One region of the Rhodococcus sp. NPDC059234 genome, then DNA from elsewhere that is predicted to be linked to it. Evidence: riboswitches for the same ligand, from Rfam matches in the RefSeq annotation. Region 1 holds a riboswitch; each other region holds the start of a gene.

Region 1 (6,979 bases):
AAGTCGTTCGCCGGCGCCGCCGGGATCGCCGAGCGGTATCCGCAGTACGCGGACCAGATCCTGGCCGCGGCGCGCTCGGCGTTCCTCGACGGGGACTCCAGGGCCTACGCGGCCGCCATCGCGATCGTGCTGGTCGGTGCCGCGCTGGTGTTCTTCGTATACCCGAAGCGGGACGAGGAGCGGCGACTGCTCGACCACTACCACGAGATCGACGCAGAACCGGCGCCGCAGTCGCACTGATTTCGGGTTCCGCGCGGACCGGTTCGGGGGAAGACTGGGCCCCGGCCCACCCGTCGAGGAGAGGAACGTCATGCCCACACGCACCGCCCGCACCGCCTGGAACGGAACCCTGCAGGAGGGCTCCGGCCAGGTCGAGCTCAGTAGTTCCGGCGTCGGCACGTTCGAGGTCTCGTTTCCCAAGCGTGCCGCCGAGGAGGCGGGTGGGACGACGAGTCCGGAGGAGTTGATCGCCGCGGCGCACTCGTCCTGCTACGCCATGCAGTTGTCGGCGCTGATCGGGGAGGCAGGCGGGGTCCCGCAGAGCCTGGAGGTGACGGCCGCGGTCAGCCTCGGCCCGGACGACCCGGGCTTCAAGCTCACCGGCATCGTGCTCACCGTCCGCGGTGAGGTCGACGGGTTGGACGCCGCCGGCTTCGCGAAGGCCGCGCAGGCGGCCAAGGAGTCGTGCCCGGTCAGCAAGGCCCTGACCGGCGTGGACATCACGCTGGACGCGGCCCTCGTCTGATCTCTCGTCCGAGCCCGACCGCACCGGGCGGTGCGGTCGGATCGGGCCGCCGTACGGGCATCTTGTTAGAAAAGGCAAGGATCACCCTCGCCAACGGGCGAATCTCCCTATATCATGGCTTTGCCGCGCCGATGCAACTGCCCGCCAGTTCCGGCGCGGATCCCCCATGAAGACAGCTGCGAAGGCGCAGGTCGAGAATGTCGGCGCCGTGATTCGGGACTGTCGATCGAAGTAAGGATTCACCGCTGTGACCAAGCCCACCGCTTCGCCTGCCCGTCGCCTCGCCGTCAAGATCGCCCTGACCGGACTGTTTGCCGCGCTGCCCCTCGGCCTTGCTGCCGGCCCGGCGCTCGCCGCCGGCACGCACGCGGGCAGCTGCAACATCGACGGAAACGTCAAGTGGGTGAAGGACTGCCCCAACGACTAGGGTCCGGTCCGGCGCCGTCCGCCGCAATTGAGGTGGATGGCATTGCATTGCAAGAACTTTCATATCTTCCGCGGTGCGCGCGCGGCCATCTGCCGACCCTCGGATGCGGTGTGACGCAGACGGGTCGGGAACACCACGCCGATGGTGGACGTTTCAACCAGTTGTGAGCACTGAACCAGCCGCAGCCCCGTCCGCCGCCACCGAACCCGCCGTCCTGATGGAGGTGTGGTCCGACATCGCCTGCCCGTGGTGCTACATCGGCAAGCGCCGATTCGAGGACGCGCTCGCGTCATTCGAGCATCGCGACCGGGTCGAGGTGGTGTGGCGGTCCTACCAGCTCGCGCCGGACACCCCGGTGGGTGCGCGGGTCGGTGAGCTCGAGGCTCTCGTCCGGCAGAAGGGTATGCCCGCCGAGCAGGTCAGGCAGATGTTCGCCCACGTCGCGTCGACCGCGGCCGCGGATGGCCTGACGATGGATTTCGACACCGTGATCGCCGCGAACACCTTCGATGCGCATCGATTGGTGCACCTCGCGGGCGATCGCGGGCACGACGTGATGGCGGCGCTGTTCCGCGCGCACTTCAGTGAGGGCCGGGTCGTCGACGACCGCGACGAGCTGGTGGCCATCGCCGCCGAGGTCGGGCTGGACGCCGAGGAGGTGCGTGCCGCGCTCGCAGGCGACACCGCGGCCGACCGGGTGCGGTCCGACATCGCCGAGGCCCGCGCGCTCGGCATCACCGGTGTCCCGTTCTTCGCCGCGAACCGGGCCATCGGGGTTTCCGGTGCGCAGCCGGTCGAGGTGTTCACCCAGCTGCTCGAGCAGGCCTACGCGCAGTCCGGCGGCATCGTCACCCTCGACGGCGAGGGGGCTGACGGCGCGGCGTGCGCGGACGGCTCCTGCGCCGTCTGACCCCCCAACGAGACCTCCCCGATGTCACATCGGTTCGCGTCAGGCGAACCACTGTGACATCGGGGAGGCTGGGGGAAGTGGTCAGCGGGCGTCGGCGAGCGAGTTCCGCTGCCCCGACGGCCGGTTGGCGCGCTCGGTGAGGAAGGCGAAGCCGAGTCCCAGTGCGAGCCACAGCGTCGCCTGGATGGCCAGCGAGGAGACTCGGAACTCCCACAACAACGTGGCGGGGAAGTCGCTGCCGACTTCGTTGATACCCGGCAGTGCCACGTAGCCGATCGCCACGACCACCAGGAACACCAGCAGCGGCACCGCGATGCGCACGGTCAGGAACTGGTGCGCCGAGACGATCCTCGCCGCGTAGGCCGCGAGCCCGACCGCGAGCAGTCCGAGCAGCACCGAGGCGAGCCAGAGCCAGGTGCGCTTGTCGATGGTGTCCGGGTCGCCGACCGCGGGCGGGTTGGCCGGGTACTTGAAGAACGGCACCGCCTCGATCGCGAGCCAGCCGAGGCCGGCGAGGCACAGGCCCAGGACCGGCCCGGACAGGTTGCTCACCCGTCGCGCGTAGTGGGCTACGACGGCGAAGATCGCGCCCAGCGCGAGTCCGGCGAGCGTGGTGGCCAGGAACAGCCCGAACCGCTGACCGTCGCGGCTGACCAGCGCGTCGTCGCCGTGCGAGTGGCCCGACGACTCGGTGGCGGGCTGATCCGGATGCTCGGTCGCGTCGGTGTGCGCGGACGCGGCGTCGTGCTCGTGCGGCGTCGCCGAATGCTCGGCCGGAGCGGATGCGGACTCCTCGATCGCGATGGCCGCGTCGATGTGCGGTTCGCCGATCACGAACGCGACGGCACCGGCCAGCAGGCCGGCGACGAGGCCGGCCAGCAGGCCGCGGATGAGGAGTTTCGTGAAGGCGTCGGTCAGTGGCACGGCAGGCCCAGCAGGTGGCGACCGTCGTGCATCAGCTCGTGCATGTACATGCCGCCGCGCGAGACCGCACCCTGGTCGAAGCCGACCAGGTACAGGGTCAGCATCGCGAGCATGACCACGCCCGCGATGATCATCGCAATGCCGATGGAATCGGTTGCCTTGCTGGGGGTGTGAACGAGTGTCATGGTTCCTCCTGGGATTGCGCGTCCCTCAAAAGTCCAGGCGATGGCCACGGTGTCTGGCTGTCGAGACGGTGCCTCGATCACAGTGGCGCGACCGCTCCGGACTTTCGCCGGATTCCCGTCAGCCATCGCTATTACCAGCGCACTCTCGCATTGACCCGGCGGTGGTGTCAATCGATGCCGTGCCGGCGGGGAACCGGCTACGGGGTGGAGACGGCCCTCCGCAGCGCGGCCGCGGCCCGTCCCATCGCCTCGGGCCCCGAACGCCCCACCCCCACCATGTTCGCGAAGGAGTGGATCAGACCGGGCTCGCGGACGTGTTGCACCGCCACTCCTGCCTGGCGGAGCTTCTCGGCGTAGTCGTCGCCTTCGTCGCGCAGCGGGTCGAACCCGGCCGTCACGACATAGGTGGGCGGCAGACCTGTCAGGTCGCCGTAGATCGGGGACAGCAGCGGGTCGGTCAGGTCCACCCCGGCGGGCGGGTAGCTCGCCTCGGTGAGGTCCGTGAATCGTTTGTTCAGGAAGAACCCCGTCGCGAAGGTCGTCCGGCTGGGCCGCTTCACGGCGAAATCCACCGCGGGATAGATCAGCAACTGGAAGACCGGCGGCGCCCCGACCTGCGCGCGGGTGGCGCGCTGGGCGAGCACCGCGGCGAGATTGCCGCCCGCGCTGTCGCCGCCGACGGCGATGCGGTCCGGGTCGATGCCCAGGCCCGTCGCGTTGGCGGTGACGAACGAGTACGCCGCCTCGACGTCGTCGACGGCAGCGGGGAAGGGCGACTCGGGGGCGAGCCGGTAGTTGACGGCGACCACCCGGACTCCCGCCCGCTCGGCGAGGAAACGGCACATCGCGTCGTGGGATTCGAGGTCGCCGTAGATGAATCCGCCGCCGTGGATGAAGAACAGGGCCGGCGACACCGCGGCCAGATTGCGCGGGGTGTAGAAGCGCAGCCGGAGCGGGCCGCCCGGACCGTCGATGTCGAGGTCGGTGACCGCGCCGATCGGCAGGTCGCCGCCGACCGCCTTCGCGGCGTCGACCAGCGCGCGTCGTCCGCCTGGGATCGGTCGTTCCTCGATGGCTGCGCCTTCGATCTTGCGCAGCGTGAGGACGAGCTGCATCTCGGGATCGAGGATGTTGCCCTCGATCTCCACCGGCCGCCCTGCGAGGCGGCGGACGATGCCGGAGGGCAGCGACAGCAGCGCCTGCAGGGTGTGCCGTTTCGCGGAGTCGACTACCGCGGTCATACGAGTGAATCTACCGGCCCGACCGGCGGCCGACCGGGGTTCTCGGGGCTCGGGCGCCCTTAGGCCTTGGCGGCCACGTCGAGCACGACCTCGAACTCGAGCAGCGAGGCGCCGGTGGAGACGGGCTTGCGCGCCTCACCGGCGTGGGCGGCGCGGGCGTCGCCGTCACGCCAGGCTGCGAAGGCCTCCTCGGACTCCCACTGGGTGACCACGAAATAGCGGGTCTCGCCGCCGGTCGGGCGCAACAGCTGGAAGCCCAGGAATCCGGGGGAGTTCTCGACGGTGCCCGCGCGCTGCGCGAACCGCTTCTCGAGTTCGGGGCCGGCGCCCTCGGGCACCTCGATTGCATTGATCTTCACGACTGCCATGGCCGCGAGCGTACTCCCGACGCCTCGCGGGCAGGTGTGCTCAGTCGGCGTCGGCAGGCTCGCCGAGATGCTCGGCGAGCACCGTCAGCTGGATCCCGGCGGCGTCCGCATGCACCGCGCGCCCGGCGTCCGTGACGTCGACGAACACCCCGCGCCGGTCGGCTTCGCACAGCGAGCGCGCGACCAGCCCGGCCTTCTCCAGCCGGGCGACGCTGCGCGAGAGCGCGCTCGGGCTCAGGTACATGTCGGCGGCCAGTTCCTGCATGCGCGGGTGCTTGCAGGTGACGGACATCAGGCGGTCGAGCGTCTCGAAGTCGCTCATGCTCAGCCCGTGAGCGCTCTGCATCCGCCGGTCGAGTTCGCAGGCGATGCCGTTGTACCGGGTCAGCAGGGTGCGCCAGGTGTCGCGCAGCTCCGCGGGTGACGTCATGGCCGCATCCTAGTTCGCCTCCCGAGTCGGTGCAAGGAAAATAAATGCAAACAGAATTAGTGCTTGCGCATTGATTGCATGTGCATCTAATGTCTCCCACGTGACCATCACCGAATCCATCCCGAACCTGACCACGACAACGGATTCGCCGGGGGCCCAACGAGGTTGGACCGGCCGGCTCTGGGGGATCCTCGCGGTGCTGTGCGTCGTGATGTTCCTCGACGGGCTCGACGTCTCCATGGTTGGCGTCGCGCTGCCGTCCATCGGCACCGAACTCGGCCTCGACACCACCTCGCTGCAATGGATCATCAACGGCTACGTGCTCGGCTTCGGTGGTCTGCTGCTGCTCGGTGGTCGAACGGCCGACCTGCTCGGCAGGCGCAACGTCTTCCTGGTGGCGCTGGGGGTCTTCGCCCTCGCCTCACTGGTCGGCGGGCTCGTCGACGACGGCACCCTCCTCATCGTGACCCGCTTCGTGAAGGGCCTCGCCGCGGCCTTCACCGCGCCGACCGCGATGTCCATCCTGACCACCACCTTCAAGGAGGGGCCGGACCGCAACCGCGCGCTGTCGATCTTCTCCGTCTTCGGCGCCAGCGGCTACTCCTCCGGGCTGATCCTGGGCGGACTGCTCACCAGCGCCGGGTGGCGGTGGACGTTCCTGATGCCGGTGCCGTTCGCGGTCGCCGCCCTCGCCGCGGCCGTCGTCCTCATCCCGCGGGACCGGCCGGCCGACACCGGCGGGCACGACCTCGCGGGCGCGGTCACCCTGGTCGCGGGCATGATGCTCGCCGTCTACACGGTCGTCTCCGCGCCCGCGCGTGGTTGGGCGGACCCGCTCACGCTCGGACTCTTCGCCCTCGCGGCCGCGTTGCTGACCTCGTTCGTGTTGGTGGAGAGGCGAATTGCGCATCCGCTGGTCCGGCTGAGCATCCTGCGGGTCGGCGCGATCGTGCGTGCCAACCTGAGCATCATCGCGCTGTTCGGTTCCTACCTGAGCTTCCAGTTCATGATGACGATCTTCCTGCAGTCGGGGCTCGGCTGGTCGCCGCTGAAGATGGCGATGGCGCTGCTCCCCGCGGGCCTGATCGTCGCGGTCGTCTCGCCGTTCGTCGGCCGCCTCGTGGACCGGTTCGGGACGGCGCGGATGATCGTCGCCGCGATCGGCTCGCTCAGCGCGGGTTACCTGTGGTTCCTGTTCGTCGGCAGTGACCAGCCCACGTATGTCGTCGCGATCGTGCCGAGCGTGATCCTGCTCGGGTTCGGCTTCGCCTTCGGCTTCACCTCGATCATGGCGCAGGCCACCGCGGGCGTGGACGACTCCGAGCAGGGCCTGGCCTCCGGCCTCGTGCAGACCTCGATGCAGGTCGGCGCGGCCCTGGTCCTGGCGCTGACCACCGCGCTCGTCACCGGCGGCTCGCACGCGGCGGGCGAAGCCACCGCGAGCTTCGACCAGTTCCGTCCCGGACTGGTGCTCGTCACCGGGGTGGCGCTGGTCGGGCTCGCGATCACCGTGTCCCCGCTGCTGCGGCGGCGCCGTTACACGGCGGTGCCGGTGCTCGATCGGGGCTGACACCACCAGGGACGTCGAAGCGGCAAGGCACCGGGTTAACCTCGGTGCCGTGCTGCATGACGAGGGTGGGACCGGTCGGCCGATTCTGTTGCTCCACGGACTGATGGGTAGCGCCAGGACCTGGCGCAGGCACGTGCCGTGGCTGCGCGAGCACGGGCACGTCTACACCTTCGACGCGG
Region 2 (6,979 bases), on a different contig from region 1:
GTCGCCGAGACCGCGCGCCTCGAGCGCCGCGTCCAGGGCCTGCGCGGTCTCCGGGCCGCCCCGGGCCGAACAGCGCGGGCCGCGGCACACCAGCACGTGCCGCCCGAAACCGGGGACCTCGTCCCAGGCGGGGGAGGTGAGCGGTGCGGTGGTGGTCCGGGCGGGGGTGGTGGGGCTCGACACCGCGGCGTCGAGCAGGTCGGCGTAGTTCGTTGTGTCGGAGAGCGGGTTCGCGATCCGGACGTCGGGAATCTGTTCCCCGGAGTGCTCGCGCAACCAGTGTCCGATGACGCGGCGGAACCACGAGTCGATCTTGCGGTCCAGCACCGTCTGGGCGCTCACCACGACCACCTCGGTGGCGCCGGCCGCGGCGGCCTCGTCGAGCACGCCGGTGACCGCGGGACCCGAACCCCCGAGCACCGCCGTCCGGAAGACGGTGTCCGGGTAGCGGTTCCGCAGTGCCGCGAGCGCCCCGACCACCTGGTCGCGCGGATCATCGCCGCGGTCGGTGGGGGCGGTGACGATCACCCAGCGTGCGGTCGTGCTCACGAGAGGTTCCTTTCGAGGCTTTCGTCGACGGTGCCGCACAGCACCACCATCGGTCGCCCGGTTCGGGGATGGGGTTGGACGAGGGCGTCGATCCCGTAGACGTCGGCGAGCAGGTCTGCGGTGAGCACGGACTCGGTCGGTCCCTCGGCGGCGACGCGTCCGCCGCGCAGGACCACCAGGTGATCGCAATACATCGCGGCGAGGTTGAGGTCGTGCATCGCCGCCACCGTCGTCAGGCCGCGGACCCGGATCAGGTCGAGCAGTTCGACGGACGCCGACACGTCCAGGTGGTTGGTGGGCTCGTCGAGCAGCAGCACGCACGGTTTCTGCGCGAAGGCGCGTGCGAGCTGCGTCTTCTGCTTCTCCCCGCCGGACAGGCTCTGCCACAACCGGTGTCGTAGTTCGGGAATCCCCGCCATCGCGAGGCTCTCGGAGACCGCGCTCGCCGCGCCGACGGCGGCCGGCCGGGCCCAGCCGCCTCGACGCGGGATCACGCCGAGCTCGACGACCTGCTCGACCGTCAGATCCAGTTCGGTCGCCGAATGTTGTTCCACCAGTGCGACGGTCCGCGCGAAGTCGCGTCGGTGCATCTCGGTCGCCGGTCTGTCGTCGATCACGACGCGGCCGCTGTCGGGGCGCACGAGCCGGGCGATCGCCGAGAGCAACGACGTCTTGCCGGAGCCGTTCGGGCCGATCAACCCGGTGACGCGTCCGGCCGGCGCCACGCACGTCACGGCGTCGAGGATCGTCGCGCCGCCCTGCGACCAGGTCACCGCCTCGACCCGGATCTCCGGCGAGTGATGGCTCACGTCCGGGCCCCCCGTCTGCGGAGCAGCCACACGAACGCAGGAACCCCCACGACGGCGGTGACGATGCTGATCGGTAGTTCGCGCCCCGGCAGCACACTGCGCGCGACGACGTCGGCCCACACCAGCAGCAGCGCGCCCAGCAGGGCCACGACGGGGAGCAGGCGCGCGTGCAGCGGTCCGACCAGCATCCGGGCCGCGTGCGGCACCACGAGTCCGACGAACCCGATCACCCCGGCCTGCGCGACCAGCGCCGCCGTGCACAGCGACGCCGCCGCGTACAGCACCCACCGGGAGCGTTCGACGTGGGTGCCCAGGCTCGCGGCGGCACGTTCCCCGAAGGCGAACGAGTCCAGCACCCGGCTGTGGGCGAGCACGATCGCGGTGGTCACAGTGAGGACGATCAGGATGCCGACCAGCCCCGACCAGCGCACTCCGGCGACCGAGCCGAGCGTCCACGTCAGGACGCGGTGCGCGGCGTCCCGGTCGCCGAGCAGCACGAGCGCCGACGTGAGGGCAGCGGTGAACTGACCCACCGCGATCCCGGCGAGAACCAGTCGCCCGGGTAGCAGCGCGCCGGACCGCGACGTCGCGATCACGAACACCAGCAGCAGGCTGCCGAGGGCGCCGAGGAAGGCGGCGGAGGCGACCGCGCCGAAACCGAAGGCGCCCAACGTACTCACCCCGGTGGTGAGTGCAATGACCGCGCCCAGCGACGCGCCCCCGGACATGCCGAGCAGGTACGGGTCGGCCAGCGGGTTGCCGGTGAGCGACTGCAACACCGCCCCACACAGGGCCAGGCCCGCGCCGATCGCCGCGGCCGCCAGCACCCGTGGCATCCGGAGGTCGACGACGATGTGCGTGGTCAGCAGGTCGGTTCCCGTCCCGATGCCGAGGCGTCCGGCGATCGCTTCGACCACCGTGCCGATCGACAGGTCGGCCGCACCGATCACGACCCCGGCCGCGCAGCTGACGACGAGCAGCACGGACAGGAGCGCCGTCCATCCGGTGGCCGTCGTCGCGGCAACCCGGGCGGGCACCCGGGTCCGCACGCTCATGCGTGGCCGCCGCCCACTTGCTCGGCGACCAGTGCCGCGCCCTCGATCAGCCGCGGTCCGGGCGTGCTCGCCGAGAACGGCACCACGACGAAGGCGTTGTCACGCACGGCCTTCAGGTCTCGCAACGCGGGATCGTTGCGGAGGTAGTTCTTCTTCTCCTCGGCGGTGTCCCACGAGGCGTCCGCGAGCACGATGACGTCCGGGTTCGCGGCCAGTACCGTCTCCCAGCTGCCGTCGGCCCAGGCCGCGTCGGTCGCGGCGAAGACGTTCGTGCCGCCGACCGCGTCGATGATCAGCTGCGGGCCGCCGGCCTTGCCTCCGACGTAGGGCGTGGTGGTGTTGCTGTCGTACCAGAGGATCGTCTTGCCCCGTGCCGGTGCGTGCGACTCGACGCCCGCGAGCGTCTCGCGCATCCGGGCGACCACCGCGTCGGCCTCGCCCTCGCGGCCGAACAGGGTGCCGTAGTCGGTGATCTCCGTCGCGATCGAATCCCAGGTGACCGGGGGCCGCTTCGACTTGTCCTTGCAACCGAACGGCGAGACGTAGGTGGCGATGCCGAGCTCGTCGAACGACTCCTGCGAGCCGACGGCCTTGTCGTCGAACGCGCTCGAGTACGACGCCGTCACCAGGTCGGGCTTCGCCTCGAGCAGCGCCTCCCGGCTCGGGTAGTCCTTCTTGTCGAGCACCGGGACCTGCGCGTAGGCGGCCTGCCACTGCGGCGCGACGGCGTCGTCGAGGTAGGCGGTACCGGCCATCCGGCCCTGCGCGCCGATCGAGAGCGCGGTCTCGGTGGCGCCCTGGTTGAGGGTGACGGCGCGGTCGGCAGGCCCGTGCAGGGTGACCGCGCGCCCGCAGTTCTGCAGCGACACCGTCGCGGCTGCATCGGTGTCGGAGGGGCTGGTGGACGCGCCGCACGCGGCCACCGCGAACGCCGTGACGGTCGACGCCGCTACCGCGCCGAGGACTCGGGGGGAGAAAAGGGTACGCAAAGCGACCCGCCTTCCATGACTCGTGGAAAACGTGCAGGTATGCGTCACGGCCGGTCTCCTGGCTCGGCAGGGTCAGCCGCCGACCACGCCTTCCCGGACTCGAACGTCCAGTGGCTGGGGCCGAACCCCGGGTAGTCGACGTACCTGCTCACAGTGGCGAGTACCGCGCCGGTTTCGCACCGGACTTCCCGAACACCGCGACAACGGTTGCAGGATAGACCAACGCCTGCGGTGGGCGGTCGCCCACGAGTGCCCGGGGGAGTGACCCGATAGGGTTGGCCGCGTGCGCCCCTCACTCTCCGACTACGCCCACCTGGCCGGCGGCAAGGTCCGTGACCTCTACACGGTCGACGACGAGCACCTGCTGCTCGTCGCCAGCGACCGGATCTCCGCCTACGACCACATCCTCAGCACGCCGATCCCCGACAAGGGACGCGTGCTCACCGCGATGAGCGTCTTCTTCTTCGAGGAACTCGGCGGGCACAACCACCTCGCGGGCGCGCCCGACGACGAGCGCATCCCCGAGGAGGTGCTCGGCCGCGCGCTGGTGGTCAAGAAGCTCGACATGGTGCCCGTCGAGTGCGTGGCCCGCGGCTACCTCACCGGGTCGGGACTGTCGGACTACCAGCGCACCGGCGCGGTGTGCGGCGTCGAGCTGCCCGCCGGGCTGGTCGAGGCCAGCAAGCTGCCGGACCCGATCTTCACCCCCGCGACCAAGGCCGCGCTGGGCGACCACGACGAGAACGTGGACTTCGCGACGGTCGTGGACCAGCTCGGCACGGACCTGGCGGTCAAGCTGCGCGAGGACACTCTCGACATCTACTTCCGGGCCGCCAGCTTCGCCGCGGACCGGGGAATCATCCTGGCCGACACCAAGTTCGAGTTCGGCCTCGACGCCCAGGGCAACCTGGTGCTCGCTGACGAGGTGCTCACCCCCGACTCGTCTCGGTACTGGCCCGCCGACGGCTACGAGCCGGGCCGGGTGCAGCCGAGCTTCGACAAGCAGTTCGTCCGGAACTGGCTGACCGGGCCCGAGTCGGGCTGGGACCGGGCCTCGGACACGCCGCCGCCGCCGCTGCCGCCGGAGATCGTCGAGGCGACCCGCAGCAGGTACATCGAGGCCTACGAGCGGATCTCCGGGTTGTCCTTCGCCGACTGGGTGTAGCCGCCACGCGGGGCCGGGGTGCGCATAGGGTGGCGGCATGAGTTCGCCTGTCACCCCGGTCCCCGCCACGGCGGTCGCGCCGGTCGCGAAGAAGGTCCCGCACGAGCGCACCCACCACGGCGACACCTTCGTCGACAACTACGAGTGGTTGCGGGTCAAGGACGACCCGGAGGTGGTCGCCCACCTGGAGGCGGAGAACGCGTACACCGAGGCGCGGACCGCGCACCTCGCGTCGCTGCGGGAGTCGATCTTCCAGGAGATCAAGTCGCGCACCCAGGAGACCGACCTGTCGGTGCCGTCCCGGATGGGACGGTGGTGGTACTACTCGCGCAGCTACGAGGGCAAGCAGTACGGCGTGCAGTGCCGCTGCCCGATCGCGGGCCAGGACGACTGGACCCCGCCCGAGCTGTCCGCCGACACAGAGATCGCGGGCGAGCAGGTGCTGCTCGACGCCAACGAGCTCGCGCAGGGGCACGACTTCTTCTCGCTCGGCGCGTTCTCCGTCACCCTCGACGGCACCCTGCTCGCCTACTCCGTCGACACCGCGGGCGACGAGCGGTACACCCTGCGGTTCAAGGACCTGGTCACCGGCGACGAGCTGCCCGACGTGATCCCCGGCACCGCCCCGGGCGCGACCTGGTCGGTGGACAACCAGCACGTCTTCTACATGACCGTGGACGAGGCCTGGCGCCCCGACACGGTGTGGCGGCACCGGCTCGGTACCGCGCAGACCGACGACGTGTTGGTCTTCCACGAGCCGGACGAGCGGTTCTGGGTGGGCTTCGGATCCACCCGCAGCGAGAAGTACCTGATGATCTGGATCGGATCGAAGATCACCTCCGAGATCCTGTGCCTCGAGTCGGACGACCCCGAGGGCGAGTTCCGAGTGGTGCTGCCGCGGGTGGACGGCGTCGAGTACAGCGTCGAGCACGCGGTCGTCGCGGGCGAGGACCGCTTCCTGATCCTGCACAACGGCGACGTCGACGGGGCCAAGGCGGACAACTTCACCCTGGTCGACGCCCCGGTCGCCGACCCGACCGATCAGCGCACCCTGCTCGCGCACCGCGCGGACGTGCGCCTCGAGGAGGTCGAGGCGTTCGCCGGGCACCTGGTGCTGAGCTATCGCCGGGAGGCGCTGACCCGGGTGGCGGTGTGGCCGCTGCGCGCCGAGGGCTACGGCGATCTGCACGAGCTCGAGTTCGGCGAGGAGCTGTACTCCGTCGGCGTCGGCAGCAACCCCGAGTGGTCGGGACCGCTGCTCCGGCTGGGATTCACCTCGTTCATCACCCCGAGCCGCGTCTACGACTACGACGTGGCCACCGGCGCCCTGCTGCTGCGCAAGGCGCAGCCGGTGCTCGGCGGCTACGATCCCGCGGACTACGAGCAGCACCGGGACTGGGCGACCGCGGCGGACGGCACCCAGATCCCCATCTCGATCGTCAAGCGCCGCAGCGACGCCGGGGCGAGCGCAGTGACGGGGGATGTACCCGCGGCCGGGCCGGCGCCGCTGCTGCTGTACGGCTACGGCTCCTACGAGTCCAGCATGGACCCAGGGTTCTCGGTGGCACGGCTCTCGCTGCTCGATCGCGGCATGGTGTTCGTCGTCGCGCACGTGCGCGGCGGCGGTGAGATGGGCAGGCACTGGTACGACAACGGGAAGATGCTGGCGAAGAAGAACACCTTCACCGACTTCGTCGCCTGCGCACGGCATCTCGTGGACACGGGCCGCACCACGCCCGCCCAGATGGTCGCCGACGGTGGCAGTGCCGGCGGCCTGCTGATGGGTGCGGTGGCCAACATGGCGCCGGAACTGTTCGGGGGGATCCTCGCCAACGTGCCGTTCGTGGACCCGCTGACCTCGATCCTCGACCCGTCCCTGCCGCTGACCGTCATCGAGTGGGACGAGTGGGGAAACCCGTTGGCGGACAAGGACGTCTACGAGTACATGAAGTCCTACAGCCCGTACGAGAACGTCACGGCCCAGGACTACCCGGCGATCCTCGCGATCACCAGCATCAACGACACCCGGGTGCTGTACGTCGAGCCGGCCAAGTGGGTCGCGGCGTTGCGCGCCACGAAGACCGGCGACGCGCCGCTGCTGCTCAAGACCGAGATGAGCGCCGGGCACGGCGGCGTCAGCGGCCGGTACGAGAAGTGGAAAGAGGTCGCGTTCGAGTACGCCTGGGTGCTCGACACCGTCGGCGCGTGAGCATGCGGCTTCGCCGCAGTGGAGTGGAAACGGAGCCCCTGGACTCCGTAAGCGCACCACTGCGGCGAAGCCGCATTTCTAGTCCGCCGGCGGCGGGCCCGCCACACCGCCCGTGAGGATTCCGGGCATCCGGCTGGCGAGGCCGGCCGCGTCCTCGTCCGCGATCAGCAGTCGCAGCATCATGGCGCCGCCGACGATGAACA
Region 3 (6,979 bases), on a different contig from region 1:
CGGAGAGCAGCGACCCGTGGAACAACGCGGGCACCGGGCACTCGGCACTGTGCGAGCTCAACTACACCCCGGAGAACTCCGACGGCTCCGTCGACATCGCCAAAGCGATCAACGTCAACGAGCAGTTCCAGGTCTCGCGGCAGTTCTGGGCGCACGCGGTCGAGAAGGGCATCCTCACCGAGCCCCGCGAGTTCATCAACCCGATCCCGCACGTGAGCTTCGTGCACGGCGCGGACAACGTGAAGTACCTGCGGGCGCGTTACGACGCCCTCGCCGGCCACCCGCTGTTCGCCGGCATGGAGTACACCGAGCGCCCGGAGGAGTTCGCCCGCCGCCTGCCGCTGATGGCCAAGGGGCGCGACTTCTCCGACCCCGTCGCACTGAACTGGACCGACGGCGGCACCGACGTCGACTTCGGCGCGCTCACCAAGCAGCTGCTCGGCCACGTCGGCGCCTCCGGCGGTCTCGTGTATTTCGGCCACGAGGTCACCGACATCTCGAAGCAGTCCGACGGCACCTGGGACGTCAAGGTCCACAACCGTCGCACCGGCGCCCGCCGGAAGGTCAACGCGAAGTTCGTGTTCGTCGGCGCCGGCGGCGGCGCGCTGCACCTGCTGCAGAAGTCCGGCATCGCCGAGGCCAAGGGCTTCGGCGGGTTCCCGGTCAGCGGCGCGTTCCTGCGCTGCACCAACCCCGAACTGATCGCCCAGCACCGCGCGAAGGTGTACGGCAAGGCGGCCGTCGGTGCCCCGCCGATGTCGGTGCCGCACCTGGACACCCGCGTCATCGGCGGCAAGCCCGGACTTCTGTTCGGCCCCTACGCCGGCTGGTCGCCGAAGTTCCTCAAGGAGGGTCGGGTCACCGACCTGCCCGGTTCGGTCAAGCCGAACAACTTGCTGTCCATGCTCGGCGTCGGTGTCTCCGAGCTCGGCCTGGTGAAGTACCTGGTCAGTGAGCTGACGAAGTCGGAGGCCGGCCGCATCGAGACCCTGCGCGAGTTCGTCCCGCAGGCGCTCGGCAAGGACTGGGAGCTCATCACGGCCGGGCAGCGCGTCCAGGTGATCCGCCGGGCCAAGGGCAAGGGCGGTGTCCTCGAGTTCGGCACCGCGGTGGTCAGCGCCGCGGACGGCAGCATCGCCGGCCTGCTCGGCGCCTCGCCGGGCGCCTCGACCGCGGTCCCGGCAATGCTCGACGTGATGCAGCGTTGCTTCGGCGAGCAGTACAAGGCCTGGGAGCCGCAGCTCAAGCAGATGGTGCCCTCCCTCGGGGTCAAGCTCTCCGACAACGAGTCCCTCTTCCGCGAGGTGTGGGACTGGTCCAACCGGGTGCTGCAGCTCGAATCCGCGGACGCGGTCGCCACCGCGGCCGCCGTCTGACCCAGCACAGGTACCGAACCGCCGCCGTCATCGCGCCCACCGGGCGCGGTGGCGGCGGCCGTCGTTGCGCCCGATAGAGTCACCTCGAACAATGTCCCTGCCGCGGGGAAGTCCTGTGCAAGTCAGGCACGGTCCCGCCACTGTGACGGTCACCCGACCCGGTCGGGAGCCGGAGTCAGATCGCCGCGGTAGAGGATCGACTCCGACCCTCGGCGCGGACACCGGGGAGTGAAGGGAATTGCACCGTGGCACAGCTGAGTTCGATGACGCAGACCGGTCCGGAACCGGGATTCCCGTTCAGCGCGATCGTCGGCCAGGACCAGCTGCGGCTCGCGCTGACGCTGTGTGCGGTCCATCCCGGCATCGGTGGGGTGCTGGTGCGCGGCGAGAAGGGCACCGCCAAGTCCACCGTGGTCCGCGGCCTCGCCGCGCTGCTGCCGCCGGTGTCCGGCGACGACGGGGCACGGCCCGCGCGGCTGGTCGAACTGCCGGTCGGCGCCACCGAGGACCGCGTGGTCGGGTCGCTGGACCTGGAGAAGGTCCTGCGCGACGGCGAGCGGGCGTTCCAGCCGGGACTGCTGGCCGCCGCGCACGAGGGCGTGCTCTACGTCGACGAGGTGAACCTGCTGCACGACCACCTGGTCGACGTGCTGCTCGACGCCGCCGCGATGGGTCGCGTGCACATCGAGCGCGACGGCGTCTCGCACTCGCACCCGGCCCGGTTCGTGCTGGTCGGGACCATGAACCCCGAGGAGGGTGAACTGCGCCCGCAGCTGCTCGACCGGTTCGGGCTGGCCGTCGACGTCGCCGCCTCGCGCGAGGTGGACACCCGCATGCAGGTGGTGCGCCGCCGGCTCGACTTCGAGTCCGACCCCGCCGCCTTCGCCGCCCGGTACGCCGATCAGGACCTCGCCCTGGCCCAGCGGATCGCGGCCGCGCGCCGGGCCCTCGCCGGCATCGAGCTCAGCGACACCGAACTGCGCCGGATCGCGGCCCTGTGCGCCTCCTTCGACGTCGACGGCATGCGGGCCGACCTGGTGCTCGCCCGCACCGCCACCGCGCACGCCGCGTGGCGGGGCGCGACGGCCGTCACCGAGGAGGACGTCCGGGTGGCCGCCGAGCTGACCCTGCCGCACCGGCGTCGCCGTGACCCGTTCGACGAGCCGGGCCTGGACCCGCAGCAGCTCGACGACGCGATGCGCGACGCCGCAGAGCAGGCCGAACGCGACCCGGAACCGGACCCCGATCCGGACGGACCCGACGGCGGTGGCGCCCCGGAACCCGACGGGGGCGACGCCGGTGAGCCCTCCGCTGGGCCCGCCGACCCGGAAGGGTCGCCGGAGGAGCGAGAAGCGCCCGCGCCCGGGCGTGCGCCCGACCGGCCGGCCGCCGCGCCGTCGGCACAGTTCAAGACCCGACTGCTGACGATTCCCGGTGTCGGGGAGGGCGCGCCCGGTCGCCGGTCGCGGTCCCGCTCGCAGCAGGGCCGCGTGGTGCGCTCGACGGTGGAGCCCGGTCGCGGCCTGCACCTGGTCGGCACGCTCTTCGCCGCCGCCGAACACCAGGTCGCGCGGGGGCGCACCGAAGGGCCGATGGTGTTGGCGCCCACAGACATTCGTGGTGCGCTGCGTGAGGGCCGGGAGGGCAACCTGGTGGTGTTCGTGGTCGACGCGTCGGGTTCGATGGCGGCGCGTGACCGGCTCTCCGCCGTCACCGGCGCGGTGATCTCGCTGCTGCGCGACGCTTACCAGCGCCGGGACAAGGTCGCCGTGATCACCGTGCGGGGGACCGCGGCGGAACTGGTGCTGCCGCCGACCTCGTCGGTGGACGTGGCGGTGCGCCGACTGCGGTCGCTGCGCACCGGCGGCAGGACCCCGCTCGCGCAGGGCTTCCTCGAGGCCCGTCGGGTGGTGCTCCGCGAGAAGGTCCGGGACCCGCAGCGCCGCGCGATGGTCGTCGCGCTGACCGACGGACGGGCCACCGGCGGAACCGATCCGGTGCACCGCGCCCGGGTCGCCGCCGGCCTGCTCGCCGACGCGTCCGTGGCGTCGGTGGTCGTCGACTGCGAGTCCGGCATGGTCCGGCTCGGCCTGGCCCGCGAGCTCGCCAGCGCGATGCGCGGCGCGTACGTCCGGATCGACGAGCTGTCCGCGGAGCGGGTCGCGGGTGTGGTCCGGGCAGGCGCCGCGGCATTCGCGGCCTAGATCGTCAACGCGCCAGAGAAGGAGTTGCACTGTGCCCAAGGGAGTTCCGCTTCCCGAGTCCGTCCCCGACGACGGGTTGACCACCCGTCAGCGTCGCAACGCCCCGGTCCTCGCCGTGCACACCGGCGCCGGAAAGGGGAAGTCGACGGCCGCGTTCGGAATGGCGTTGCGCGCCTGGAACCAGGGCTTCGACATCGGGGTGTTCCAGTTCGTCAAGTCCGCCAAGTGGAAGGTCGGCGAGGAGTCGGCGTTCCGCGCGCTCGGTGAGCTGCACGAGTCGACCGGAGTCGGCGGACCCGTGCAGTGGCACAAGATGGGCGAGGGCTGGTCCTGGACCCGCAAGAAGGGCGAGGACGAGGATCACGCGCGGGTCGCCCTGGACGGGTGGCGCGAGGTGGCCCGCCGAATCGCCAACGAGGAACACAAGTTCTACGTGCTCGACGAGTTCACCTACCCGCTCAAGTGGGGCTGGGTCGACGTCGACGAGGTGGTGCAGACCCTGCGCGAGCGGCCCGGCAACCAGCACGTGGTGATCACCGGTCGCGACGCCCCGCAGGCCCTGATCGAGGCCGCCGACCTCGTCACCGAGATGACCAAGGTCAAGCACCCGATGGACGCCGGACGCAAGGGGCAGCGGGGCATCGAGTGGTGATGGAGCCGAGCGGAGCGACGAGGAATGTGACAGGGGGGTCGGTTCCCGCCGTAGTCATCGCGGCGCCCGCCTCGGGTAGCGGAAAGACCACGGTCGCAACGGGTCTCATCGGCGCGCTGAGGGCGGCGGGTGACCGCGTGGCGCCGTTCAAGGTCGGGCCGGACTACATCGACCCCGGCTACCACGGCCTCGCCGCCGGCCGCGTCGGCCGCAACCTCGACCCCGTCCTGGTCGGCGCCGACCGGATCGGGCCACTGTTCCGACACGGCTCCGCCGGCTGCGACATCGCCGTCGTCGAGGGCGTGATGGGCCTGTTCGACGGCAAGATCGCGGACCCCGCGCCCGAGGGCGCCGCGGAGGGCTCCACCGCCCAGGTCGCGGGCCTGCTCGGGGCCCCGGTGGTGCTCGTCGTCGACGCCCGGGGCCACAGCCAGTCCCTCGCCGCGGTCCTGCACGGATTCGCCACCTTCGACTCCGGTGTCCGCATCGGCGGGGTGATCCTCAACCGGGTCGGCAGCGCCCGGCACGAGCAGGTGCTGCGCCAGGCCTGCGACCGGGTCGGCGTCCCGGTGCTCGGTGTGGTCCCGCGGCTCGCGGAACTGGCCGTCCCGTCGCGGCATCTCGGCCTGATCACCGCCGTCGAACACGGCGGCGCGGCGACCGCCGCGGTGGACTCGATGACCGAGCTGATCGCCACCCACGTCGACCTGGGTGCGGTGCGCTCGCTGGCCCGCTCGGCGGTGACCGCGCCCGCCTGGGACCCGAGTGCCGAGGTGGGCGAGCCGGTCCCGGGCGGCCCGGTGGTCGCGGTCGCGGGCGGAGCGGCCTTCACGTTCGGCTACGCCGAGCACCGCGAACTGCTCGAGGCCGCGGGTGCGCGGGTGCACGTGTTCGATCCGGCCGTCGACCAGCTGCCGGAGGGCGTCGCGGCGCTGGTGCTGCCGGGCGGCTTCCCCGAGGAGCACGCCGCGGACCTGGCCGCGAACACCCCCCTGCTGACCACGGTGCGCGAGCTCGCGCGGCGCGGGATGCCGATTCACGCGGAATGCGCGGGCCTGCTGTACCTCTCGCGGCGGCTGGACGGACACCCGATGGCGGGGGTGATCGGCGTGGACGCATCCTTCGGCAGCGCCCTGACCCTCGGCTACCGGGAGGCGGTCGCGCTGGGGGAGTCGGTGTTGTTCGAGCCCGGCCAGCGGGTGGTCGGCCACGAGTTCCACCGCACCAGCCTCGCGGCCACCGCGGTGGACGGCTGGTCGCCCGCCTGGGGATGGCGAGCGGCGGGCGCCTCGGCGCGCGAGGGGTTCGCCGGCGGCGGAGTGCACGCGTCGTACCTGCACACGCATCCCGCGGGCAGTCCGTCGTCGGTTCGACGCTTCGTCGGTGCGGCAAGGGAATTCGAGGTGCACAGTGGATAGCCCGGGACACGGCGACCTGGTGGTCGGCATCGGCCTGCGGGACGGCGTCGGTCCGGACGCGGTGCTGGACGCGATCAGTGCCGTCGTCGACGATCCGGCGGATCTGCACGCACTGGCGACACTCGAACGCAAGGCGACCGAGTCGTCCGTCGCGATCGCGGCCGCCGAGCTCGGCGTGCCGGTGCTCGGCTTCACCGCCGACGAACTCGCGGCGGTCGAGGTGCCGACGCCGTCCGGTCGGGTCGCCGCGGAGGTCGGCACCCCGAGCGTGGCCGAGGCCGCCGCGGTGCTCGGCGCGGGCGGCGGCGACCTGCTGGTGCGCAAGCGCGCCCGCAATGGCGTGACCGTCGCGCTCGCCCGTACTGTTTGGTAGTCCGAAGACCTGAAGGAGAGCGCAGTGCCAGCAGCGGCCGGAGACGAGACGAACTACCTCGTCGGCCTGAACCTGACCGACCGCCGGGTAGTCGTGGTGGGCGGCGGGACCGTCGCCCAGCGTCGCCTCGGCCTGCTCGTCGCGTCCGGGGCGAAGGTGCACGTGATCGCCCGCACCGTGACGCCCGCGGTCGAGGCGATGGTGTCCGGCGGCCAGATCACCGCCGAACTGCGCGACTACCTCGACGGCGACCTCGACGGCGCCTGGTACGCCATCGCCTGCACCGACGAGCCGGCCACGAACGCGGCCGTCGTCGCGGAGGCCGAGCGCAACCGGATCTTCTGCGTGCGCGCCGACAGTGCCCGCCAGGGCACCGCCGTCACACCGGCCAGCGCATCCTTCGACGGGCTCGAGGTCGGCGTGCTCGCCGGCGGCCAGCACCGTCGCTCGGCCGCGGTGCGGACCGCGATCGTCGAGGCGCTGCAGTCCGGCACCCTCACCGACGAGGAGCCGCACGCCCCCGGCGTCGCGCTCGTCGGCGGCGGTCCCGGTGACCCCGATCTGATCACCGTCCGCGGCCGGCGGCTGCTCTCCCGCGCCGACATCGTCGTCGCGGACCACCTGGCGCCGCAGGAGCTGCTGGCCGAACTCGCCCCGCACGTCGAGGTGATCGACGCGTCGAAGCTGCCGTACGGCCGGGCGATGGCGCAGCAGGCCATCAACGAGACCCTGATCGAGGGCGCGAAGGCGGGCAAGTTCGTCGTCCGGCTCAAGGGTGGCGACCCGTACGTGTTCGGGCGCGGCTACGAGGAGGTCGAGGCCTGTGCGGCGGCCGGTGTCCCCGTGACCGTCGTGCCGGGCATCACCAGTGCCATCTCGGTGCCGTCGGCGGCGGGCATCCCGGTCACGCACCGCGGCGTCACCCACGAGTTCGTCGTCGTCAGCGGCCACGTCGC
Region 4 (6,979 bases), on a different contig from region 1:
AGGGGGATCGTCTTGCACATCGACCCGAGCTCGAGGAACACCGCGCCGAGGTTCGCCGCGGCCCACGGGCTCATCGTGAGCGGGATGGTTCCCTCGTAGCGGTACTGCTTGCCGCCGACGACCATCATGGCCTCGCCGTCGGTGTACTGCTTGTAGCTCGGCACGCCGAACTCGTCCATCAACGCGTAGATCCGGTCCTGGCCGGGGCCGATCCAGGCGCCGCCGCGGTCGATCCACGACCCGTCGTCGCGCACCTCCGTGAAGGTGCGCCCGCCGAGGCGGTCACGAGCCTCGAGCAGCGCCACCGAATGGCCCGACTGGGTGAGCCGCAGCGCCGCGGTCAGGCCCGCGAAACCCGCGCCCACGACGCAGTAGTCGACGTCGACATCAGCCATGAGAGTCACCCCGAGTCCGACGAGCCCACGCGCGAACTCCACCACCGGACTTCGTCGCATGCGCAGAACCTGCCGGGCGGCGGGGTCGACAAACGCCTCGCATTCATGCGTACCCGCGACGGCCGGCCGGGTCAAGGGCCCGTCCGCGCCAGAGCCGCGACAGCACCGATCCGACTCTGTGGCTGGATGTTTCACGTGAACCGCGACGCAATCCCCGGCCGCCGTACGACGCATCCACCCTCGACACCGGCCGAGGGCGGATGCGCCGGCCGCCACTACAGTTCGGACCGCACCACTTCCGCCGCCGCAACGAGGTTGCGCAGCGAGGACTCGACCTCGGCGATGCCACGGGTCTTGAGGCCGCAGTCCGGGTTCACCCAGAGCCGCTGCGCCGGAACGGCCTTCAGCGCCTCGCGCAGGGACTCGGCGATCTCCTCGATCGCGGGCACCCGCGGAGAGTGGATGTCGTAGACGCCGGGACCGATGCCGAGGTCGAAACCGACGGCGTCGAGGTCGTCGAGAACCTCCATGTGTGAGCGCGCTGCCTCGATCGACGTGACGTCGGCGTCCAGGCCGACGATCGCGTCGATGATCTCGCCGAATTCGGAGTAGCACAGGTGGGTGTGCACCTGCGTGGAATCCGCGACGCCGGAACTGGCGAGGCGGAACGCCGCGACCGACCAGTCGAGATAGACACGCTGGTCGGCGGCGCGCAGGGGCAGCAGCTCCCGCAGCGCAGGCTCGTCGATCTGCACGATCGCCGCCCCGGCGGCCTCCAGGTCGACAGCCTCGTCCCGGATCGCGAGCCCGACCTGACGGGCGGTCTCGGCCAGCGGAATGTCGTCGCGGACGAACGACCACGCCAGGATCGTCACCGGCCCTGTCAACATTCCCTTGACGGGCTTGTCCGTCAGGGACTGCGCGTAGACGGTCCAGTCCACCGTCATCGGCCGGGGCCGGGAGACGTCGCCGAACAGGATCGGCGGGCGCACGCACCGCGAACCGTAGGACTGCACCCAGCCGAACTCGGTCGCCGCGAACCCGTCGAGCTGTTCGGCGAAGTACTGGACCATGTCGTTGCGTTCCGGCTCGCCGTGCACCAGCACGTCCAAACCGAGCTTCTCCTGCAGGACAACCACATCCGCGATCTCTGCGCGCATCCGCGCGACGTACTCCTCGTGATCGATCGCACCGGAGCGCAGTGCGGCACGCGCAACTCGGATCCGGGAGGTCTGCGGGTACGACCCGATGGTCGTGGTCGGCAACAGCGGCAGCTCGAGTCGCTGTTCCTGGAGTCCACGGCGGGTCGCGGCGGGCCCGCGATCTGCGGCGACCGCCGCGAGCCTGTCCCGCACGCCTCGGTTGTGCAGCCGCGGATCGCACCGCCGGCCCGCGGCCGCCGACGCCGAGGCCGCCAGTGCGTCGGCGACGAGCGCCCGGCCCGCGGTGAGTGCCACCGACAGCGCGACCACCTCCCCGACCTTCTCCGCCCCGAACGCCAGCCAGGACCGCAACGCCGGGTCCAGCCGTTCCTCGGGCGCGAGGTCGTACGGCACATGCAACAACGAGCAGGAGGTGGACACGGCCACCGCGCCCGCGGCGCCGTTCAGGGACTCGAGCGTGGCGAGCGCGCGCTCGAGGTCGGCGCGCCAGACGTTGCGTCCGTCCACCACGCCGGCGACCACCAGCTTGTCCGCCAGCGCTGGGGCGGCGGCCAGCAGGTCGGCGGCCGATCCCGCCACCAGATCCACCGCGAGCGCCTCGATGCCGGTGCTCGCCAGCGCCGGCAGCGCAGGGCCGAGATCGCCGAAGTACGACGCGACCAGGATCGCCGGGCGCCCGGACAGCGCCGACAACTGCTCGTAGACCCGACGCGCGATCTCGATCTCGTCCGGCGTCCGATCCGCGACCAGCGCCGGCTCGTCGAGCTGCACCCACGTCGCGCCCGTTTCGGCGAGTCGGCGCAGCAGGTCCGCATAGAGCGGGACCAGCTCGTCGACGCGGTCGAGCAGAACACCCGCCCCGTCGACAGGCTTGGACAGCAGCAGGAAGGTGATCGGGCCGAGAACCACCGGACGCGCTGCGATCCCTAGTGCGAGAGCCTCTTCCAGCTCGCCCACCACCTTCGACGGGTCGAGGGCGAAGTCGACGTCGGGTCCGATCTCCGGCACGAGGTAGTGGTAGTTGGTGTCGAACCACTTGGTCATCTCCAGCGGTAGCACCTCACCGGTTCCGCGGGCTGCGGCGAAGTACCGCTCGAGCTCGTCACCGGCGTCGCGCACCCGCGACGGCAACGCGCCGAGCATCACCGCGGTGTCGAGGACGTGGTCGTAGAACGAGAAGGTGTTGACCGGGATCGAGTCCAGACCGGCGTCGCGGAGTTCCGCCCAGGTCCGGGCGCGCAACTCGCGCGCGACCGCCTCGAGGCCGGCCCGGTCGACCCGCCCGGCCCAGTAGTCCTCGACGGCACGTTTGAGTTCGCGGCGCGGGCCGATGCGGGGCGAACCCAGCACCGTCGACGAGAATCGGATGGCCTGCGGATCAGGTGTTGCAGTGGTCACGAAAGTGCTCCATGGCGTGCGTAGGTGTGGCTGCCACCGGAGGACGGGTACACCTGACGAGGCCCCGGGTCCCCCGCACGAGGGACGCCACGCACTGCCACGCTCAGGCCCACACGCCCAGTCCACGAGGCGGCAAACCGCCGGGCACGGCGTACCCGGCGCAGGCGGCAGGTCTTCGGACTCACGGGCACCGGGTTCTCACCCGACCTACTGGCCGTCGCTTCCCAGGCTGGTGCCCAGTGCTGATGACGGCGGTCGTTCCTGCATACCGCTGCGGGACAGTCCCGGATTCTCACCGGGTTCCCTCTTCGCCCCTCGGACACGCCGAGAAGCTTCGACGCCGCGCCCGACCTTCGGGACTCCTCACGGGCAGGCGCGGCGAACCAACTGCATCCACCAGACTAGCCGTTACGCTTCCTGGTTCGATTCAGCGTTCTCGAGGGCTGGAAGTAGACCCCCGCACCCGATCCGTGACCACTAATGTCGAGTGCATGAGTCTCGACATCTCCGCGACATCGGCCTGGCAGAAGTTGCGCGCGCACCACGATCAGGTCGCCGACCGGCACCTTCGTGAATTCTTCGCCGAAGACCCGGAGCGTGGACGAGAACTCACCGTCACCGCGGGTGACCTGTACATCGACTACAGCAAGCACCGGGTCGACCGCGAGACGCTGCGACTGCTGGTCGAACTGGCCCGCACCGCGGGGGTGGAGGAGCGCCGCGACGCGATGATGCGGGGCGAGCACATCAACTCCTCCGAGGACCGCGCCGTGCTCCACACCGCGTTGCGCCTGCCGGCGGACGCCACGCTGACCGTGGACGGCCAGAACGTCGTCGCCGACGTGCACGAGGTACTCGCCCGGATGGGAGCGTTCACCGACCGCCTCCGGTCCGGCGACTGGCGGGGAGCGACCGGCGAACGGATCGCCACCGTAGTCAACATCGGGATCGGTGGATCCGACCTCGGCCCGGTGATGGCGTACCGGGCGCTGCGGCACTACGCAGACGCCGGCATCGCGGCGCGGTTCGTCTCCAACATCGACCCGGCCGACCTGGTGAGCAAGCTGGCCGGGCTCGACCCGGCGACCACCCTCTTCGTCGTCGCGTCGAAGACGTTCTCGACCCTCGAAACACTCACCAACGCGACCGCAGCGCGGCGCTGGCTCACCGCCGCGCTGGGCGAGGACGCCGTCGCCAAGCACTTCGTCGCCGTGTCCACCCACGCGCAGCGGGTGGCCGACTTCGGGATCGACACCGACAACATGTTCGGCTTCTGGGACTGGGTCGGCGGGCGGTACTCGGTGGACTCCGCGATCGGACTGTCGGTGATGGCGGTGATCGGCAAGGAGGCGTTCGCGGAGTTCCTCGCCGGTTTCCACACCATCGACCGGCACTTCGCCGAGACGCCGCTCGAACGCAACGCGCCCGCCCTGCTCGGCCTGATCGGCGTCTGGTACTCGAGCTTCTTCGACGCGGATTCGCGTGCGGTGCTGCCCTATTCGAACGACCTCGGCCGGTTCGCGGCGTACCTGCAGCAGCTGACCATGGAGTCGAACGGCAAGTCGGTGCGATGCGACGGATCCCCGGTGAGCTCACCGACCGGCGAGATCTTCTGGGGCGAGCCCGGCACCAACGGCCAACACGCCTTCTACCAACTGCTGCACCAGGGCACCCGACTGGCGCCGGCCGACTTCATCGGATTCGCCGAGCCCACCGACGACCTGCCGACCGTCGACGGCACCGGCAGCATGCACGACATCCTCATGAGCAACCTGTTCGCGCAGACCAAGGTGCTGGCCTTCGGCAAGACCGCCGAGGAGATCGCGGCCGAGGGCACCGAGCCGGAACTGGTGCCGCACAAGGTGATGCCCGGAAACCGGCCGTCGACGACCATCCTCGCGCCGAAGATCACCCCGTCGGTGCTCGGCCAGCTGATCGCACTCTACGAGCATCAGGTCTTCGTCGAGGGCGTGGTGTTCGGCATCGACTCCTTCGACCAGTGGGGCGTCGAACTCGGCAAGGTGCAGGCCCTCGAACTCGAACCGGTGCTCACCGATGCCAGAGCACCTGCCCGACAGGATGATTCGTCGACCGACACGCTGGTGCGCTGGTACCGGAGCCGGCGCGGCCGGGCGGTCTGAGACCGCTCACGCGACGTGCCCGTGGGGGCACAGATTCAGCCACGCGTCGGTCGTGCGCACGCTCCCACGGCGATAGGCGACCCGGGCCGCCAGGTCGTTCTCGGTGAGCCACCGCAGCGCGGCGACGCCGCGAGCGAGCGCGGCCGTCGCGGCGGCGTAGGCCCACAGTCCGTCCTCGGCGATCACGGTCACCGTGTCGACCCCACCGTCCGCCGCGTCCCCGGTCGGCGCGGTGGCGCGGGCCGATGCCATCGTCCGGCCGGACACCACCTCCACCTGTTCCCCGCCCCCGTACGGGTACCCGCCGAGCCCGACCTGCCAGCCTCCGATCGGGCAGTGCCCGGAGGTCGCGACGATGTCGTCGACGCGGACCATCACGCCGCATTCGAGGTTGTCGGCGGCGACCCGGGCCACCCGGTGCGCGGTGCCCGCCTTGGCGGTCCCGGTGATGTCGAGAAACACCCCGAACGGCGCGAACACGGTGTCCCCGTCCAGTCGCACGTCCGTGAACTCCGGCGTGGGGTGGGAGGTCGGGACCAGGCCGGCCTCCAGCGACAGCGGCGACACCGCGCCCGCGGTCATCCTGGCCGCCCACAGCGCCGACCGGATCAGCTCGGTCAGGCGCGGGCTGACCCTGATCGGCGTGCCCTGTGCCAGATTGACCGCGTGGATCTCGGCGTCCCCGCGCGTGAGGTCGCACGCGGACTGCACGTCAGACAGGGTGGCCGACACCATCTCCGCCGCAGCGGTGAGCGCCGCCCATTCGGTGACGCGCACCTCGACCTCACTCCCCCAGGTGCTCCATTGCGTGCTCGGGACCATGATCGTGCTCCACGGAAATCGGGCGCTGATGCGGATCAGCTGGTGTTGAACTTCCAGTATGCGCCCCCATCCTGTGGGTGGCCTGAGCGATTTTCCTCGGGGTAGCGTCAGCCGCATGAGCGTGCGCACCGAACGAAACGGGCCCGTGACCACCGTCGTTCTCCACCGGCCCGAAGTCCGCAACGCCGTGGACGGCCCGACCGCCGCGGCCCTCGCCGAGGCCTTCACCGCCTTCGATGCGGACCCCGATGCCGCGATCGCGGTGCTCTGGGGCGAGGGCGGCACCTTCTGCGCCGGAGCCGACCTCAAGGGGCTCGGCACCGACCGCTCGAACCGGCTCGACCCGGACGGTGACGGCCCGATGGGGCCCACCCGGATGCGACTGTCCAAGCCGGTGATCGCCGCGATCTCCGGGCACGCGGTGGCCGGCGGCCTCGAACTGGCCGTGTGGTGCGATCTGCGCGTCGCCGAGGAGGACGCGGTGCTGGGTGTGTTCTGCCGTCGGTGGGGGGTGCCCCTGATCGACGGCGGCACGGTCCGCCTGCCGCGGCTGATCGGCAGCAGCAGGGCGATGGACCTGGTACTCACGGGCCGGCCGGTGGACGCCGCGGAGGCGCTGGCGATGGGCCTGGTCAACCGCGTGGTGCCGACCGGTGCGGCACGCGCGGAGGCCGAGGCACTGGCGCTGCAGCTGGCCGCCTTCCCCCAGACGTGCCTGCGCCAGGACCGGCTCTCGCTGCTCGAGCAGGAGGGCCTGGACGAGCAGGACGCGCTGCGCCGGGAGTTCGAGCACGGCCTGCTGTCCGTGCAGTCCGACGCCCTCGCGGGCGCAGCCCGCTTCGAGGCAGGCGAGGGCAGGCACGGGAGCTTCGGCTGAACACCCGGCCGGACCGCCTCTCGGTGGTCGACGAGATGTTCCTGCGCACCCACCACGGCTTCGGGACGCCGGTGGTCATGCAGGGCCTGTGGCGCACCGCCGAGCGCGTGGAGGCCGACACCCTCGCACGGGTGTATCGGCTTCTCGCCGCGGGATCCTTGGGCCGCACCGTGATTCGTCCTC

The links. A riboswitch is a leader RNA that binds a small molecule or an ion and turns the genes downstream of it on or off. The one in region 1 is predicted to bind cobalamin.
Region 2: it holds a riboswitch for cobalamin, as region 1 does, so the genes downstream of both, ACFXGJ_RS13410 (ABC transporter substrate-binding protein) here and ACFXGJ_RS22890 (CbtB domain-containing protein) in region 1, are expected to answer to the same signal.
Region 3: it holds a riboswitch for cobalamin, as region 1 does, so the genes downstream of both, ACFXGJ_RS12310 (magnesium chelatase subunit D family protein) here and ACFXGJ_RS22890 (CbtB domain-containing protein) in region 1, are expected to answer to the same signal.
Region 4: it holds a riboswitch for cobalamin, as region 1 does, so the genes downstream of both, metE (5-methyltetrahydropteroyltriglutamate--homocysteine S-methyltransferase) here and ACFXGJ_RS22890 (CbtB domain-containing protein) in region 1, are expected to answer to the same signal.

Annotation. Positions count from the first base shown of each region.
Region 1 is NZ_JBHZAH010000162.1:652-7,630, reverse strand. It holds gene ACFXGJ_RS22915 (MFS transporter) at 1-240, shown strand, start outside; gene ACFXGJ_RS22910 (OsmC family peroxiredoxin) at 311-745, shown strand; gene ACFXGJ_RS22905 (hypothetical protein) at 993-1,172, shown strand; gene ACFXGJ_RS22900 (DsbA family oxidoreductase) at 1,390-2,082, shown strand; gene ACFXGJ_RS22895 (CbtA family protein) at 2,164-3,006, opposite strand; gene ACFXGJ_RS22890 (CbtB domain-containing protein) at 2,997-3,191, opposite strand; cobalamin riboswitch at 3,216-3,345, opposite strand; gene ACFXGJ_RS22885 (alpha/beta hydrolase) at 3,389-4,432, opposite strand; gene ACFXGJ_RS22880 (antibiotic biosynthesis monooxygenase family protein) at 4,492-4,800, opposite strand; gene ACFXGJ_RS22875 (MarR family winged helix-turn-helix transcriptional regulator) at 4,841-5,230, opposite strand; gene ACFXGJ_RS22870 (MFS transporter) at 5,331-6,800, shown strand; gene ACFXGJ_RS22865 (alpha/beta fold hydrolase) at 6,850-6,979, shown strand, end outside.
Region 2 is NZ_JBHZAH010000054.1:7,790-14,768, reverse strand. It holds gene ACFXGJ_RS13425 (NAD(P)H-dependent oxidoreductase subunit E) at 1-549, opposite strand, end outside; gene ACFXGJ_RS13420 (ABC transporter ATP-binding protein) at 546-1,358, opposite strand; gene ACFXGJ_RS13415 (FecCD family ABC transporter permease) at 1,355-2,413, opposite strand; gene ACFXGJ_RS13410 (ABC transporter substrate-binding protein) at 2,410-3,402, opposite strand; cobalamin riboswitch at 3,433-3,617, opposite strand; gene ACFXGJ_RS13405 (phosphoribosylaminoimidazolesuccinocarboxamide synthase) at 3,686-4,567, shown strand; gene ACFXGJ_RS13400 (S9 family peptidase) at 4,605-6,776, shown strand; gene ACFXGJ_RS13395 (TetR/AcrR family transcriptional regulator) at 6,855-6,979, opposite strand, start outside.
Region 3 is NZ_JBHZAH010000047.1:2,777-9,755, forward strand. It holds gene mqo (malate dehydrogenase (quinone)) at 1-1,376, shown strand, start outside; adenosylcobalamin (AdoCbl) riboswitch at 1,459-1,613, shown strand; gene ACFXGJ_RS12310 (magnesium chelatase subunit D family protein) at 1,640-3,580, shown strand; gene cobO (cob(I)yrinic acid a,c-diamide adenosyltransferase) at 3,612-4,232, shown strand; gene ACFXGJ_RS12320 (cobyrinate a,c-diamide synthase) at 4,259-5,650, shown strand; gene ACFXGJ_RS12325 (cobalamin biosynthesis protein) at 5,643-6,023, shown strand; gene cobA (uroporphyrinogen-III C-methyltransferase) at 6,048-6,979, shown strand, end outside.
Region 4 is NZ_JBHZAH010000135.1:433-7,411, reverse strand. It holds gene ACFXGJ_RS21455 (flavin monoamine oxidase family protein) at 1-395, opposite strand, end outside; gene metE (5-methyltetrahydropteroyltriglutamate--homocysteine S-methyltransferase) at 671-2,956, opposite strand; cobalamin riboswitch at 3,105-3,297, opposite strand; gene pgi (glucose-6-phosphate isomerase) at 3,448-5,097, shown strand; gene ACFXGJ_RS21440 (FAD:protein FMN transferase) at 5,104-5,919, opposite strand; gene ACFXGJ_RS21435 (crotonase/enoyl-CoA hydratase family protein) at 6,035-6,796, shown strand; partial or broken gene ACFXGJ_RS21430 (hypothetical protein) at 6,820-6,979, shown strand, end outside.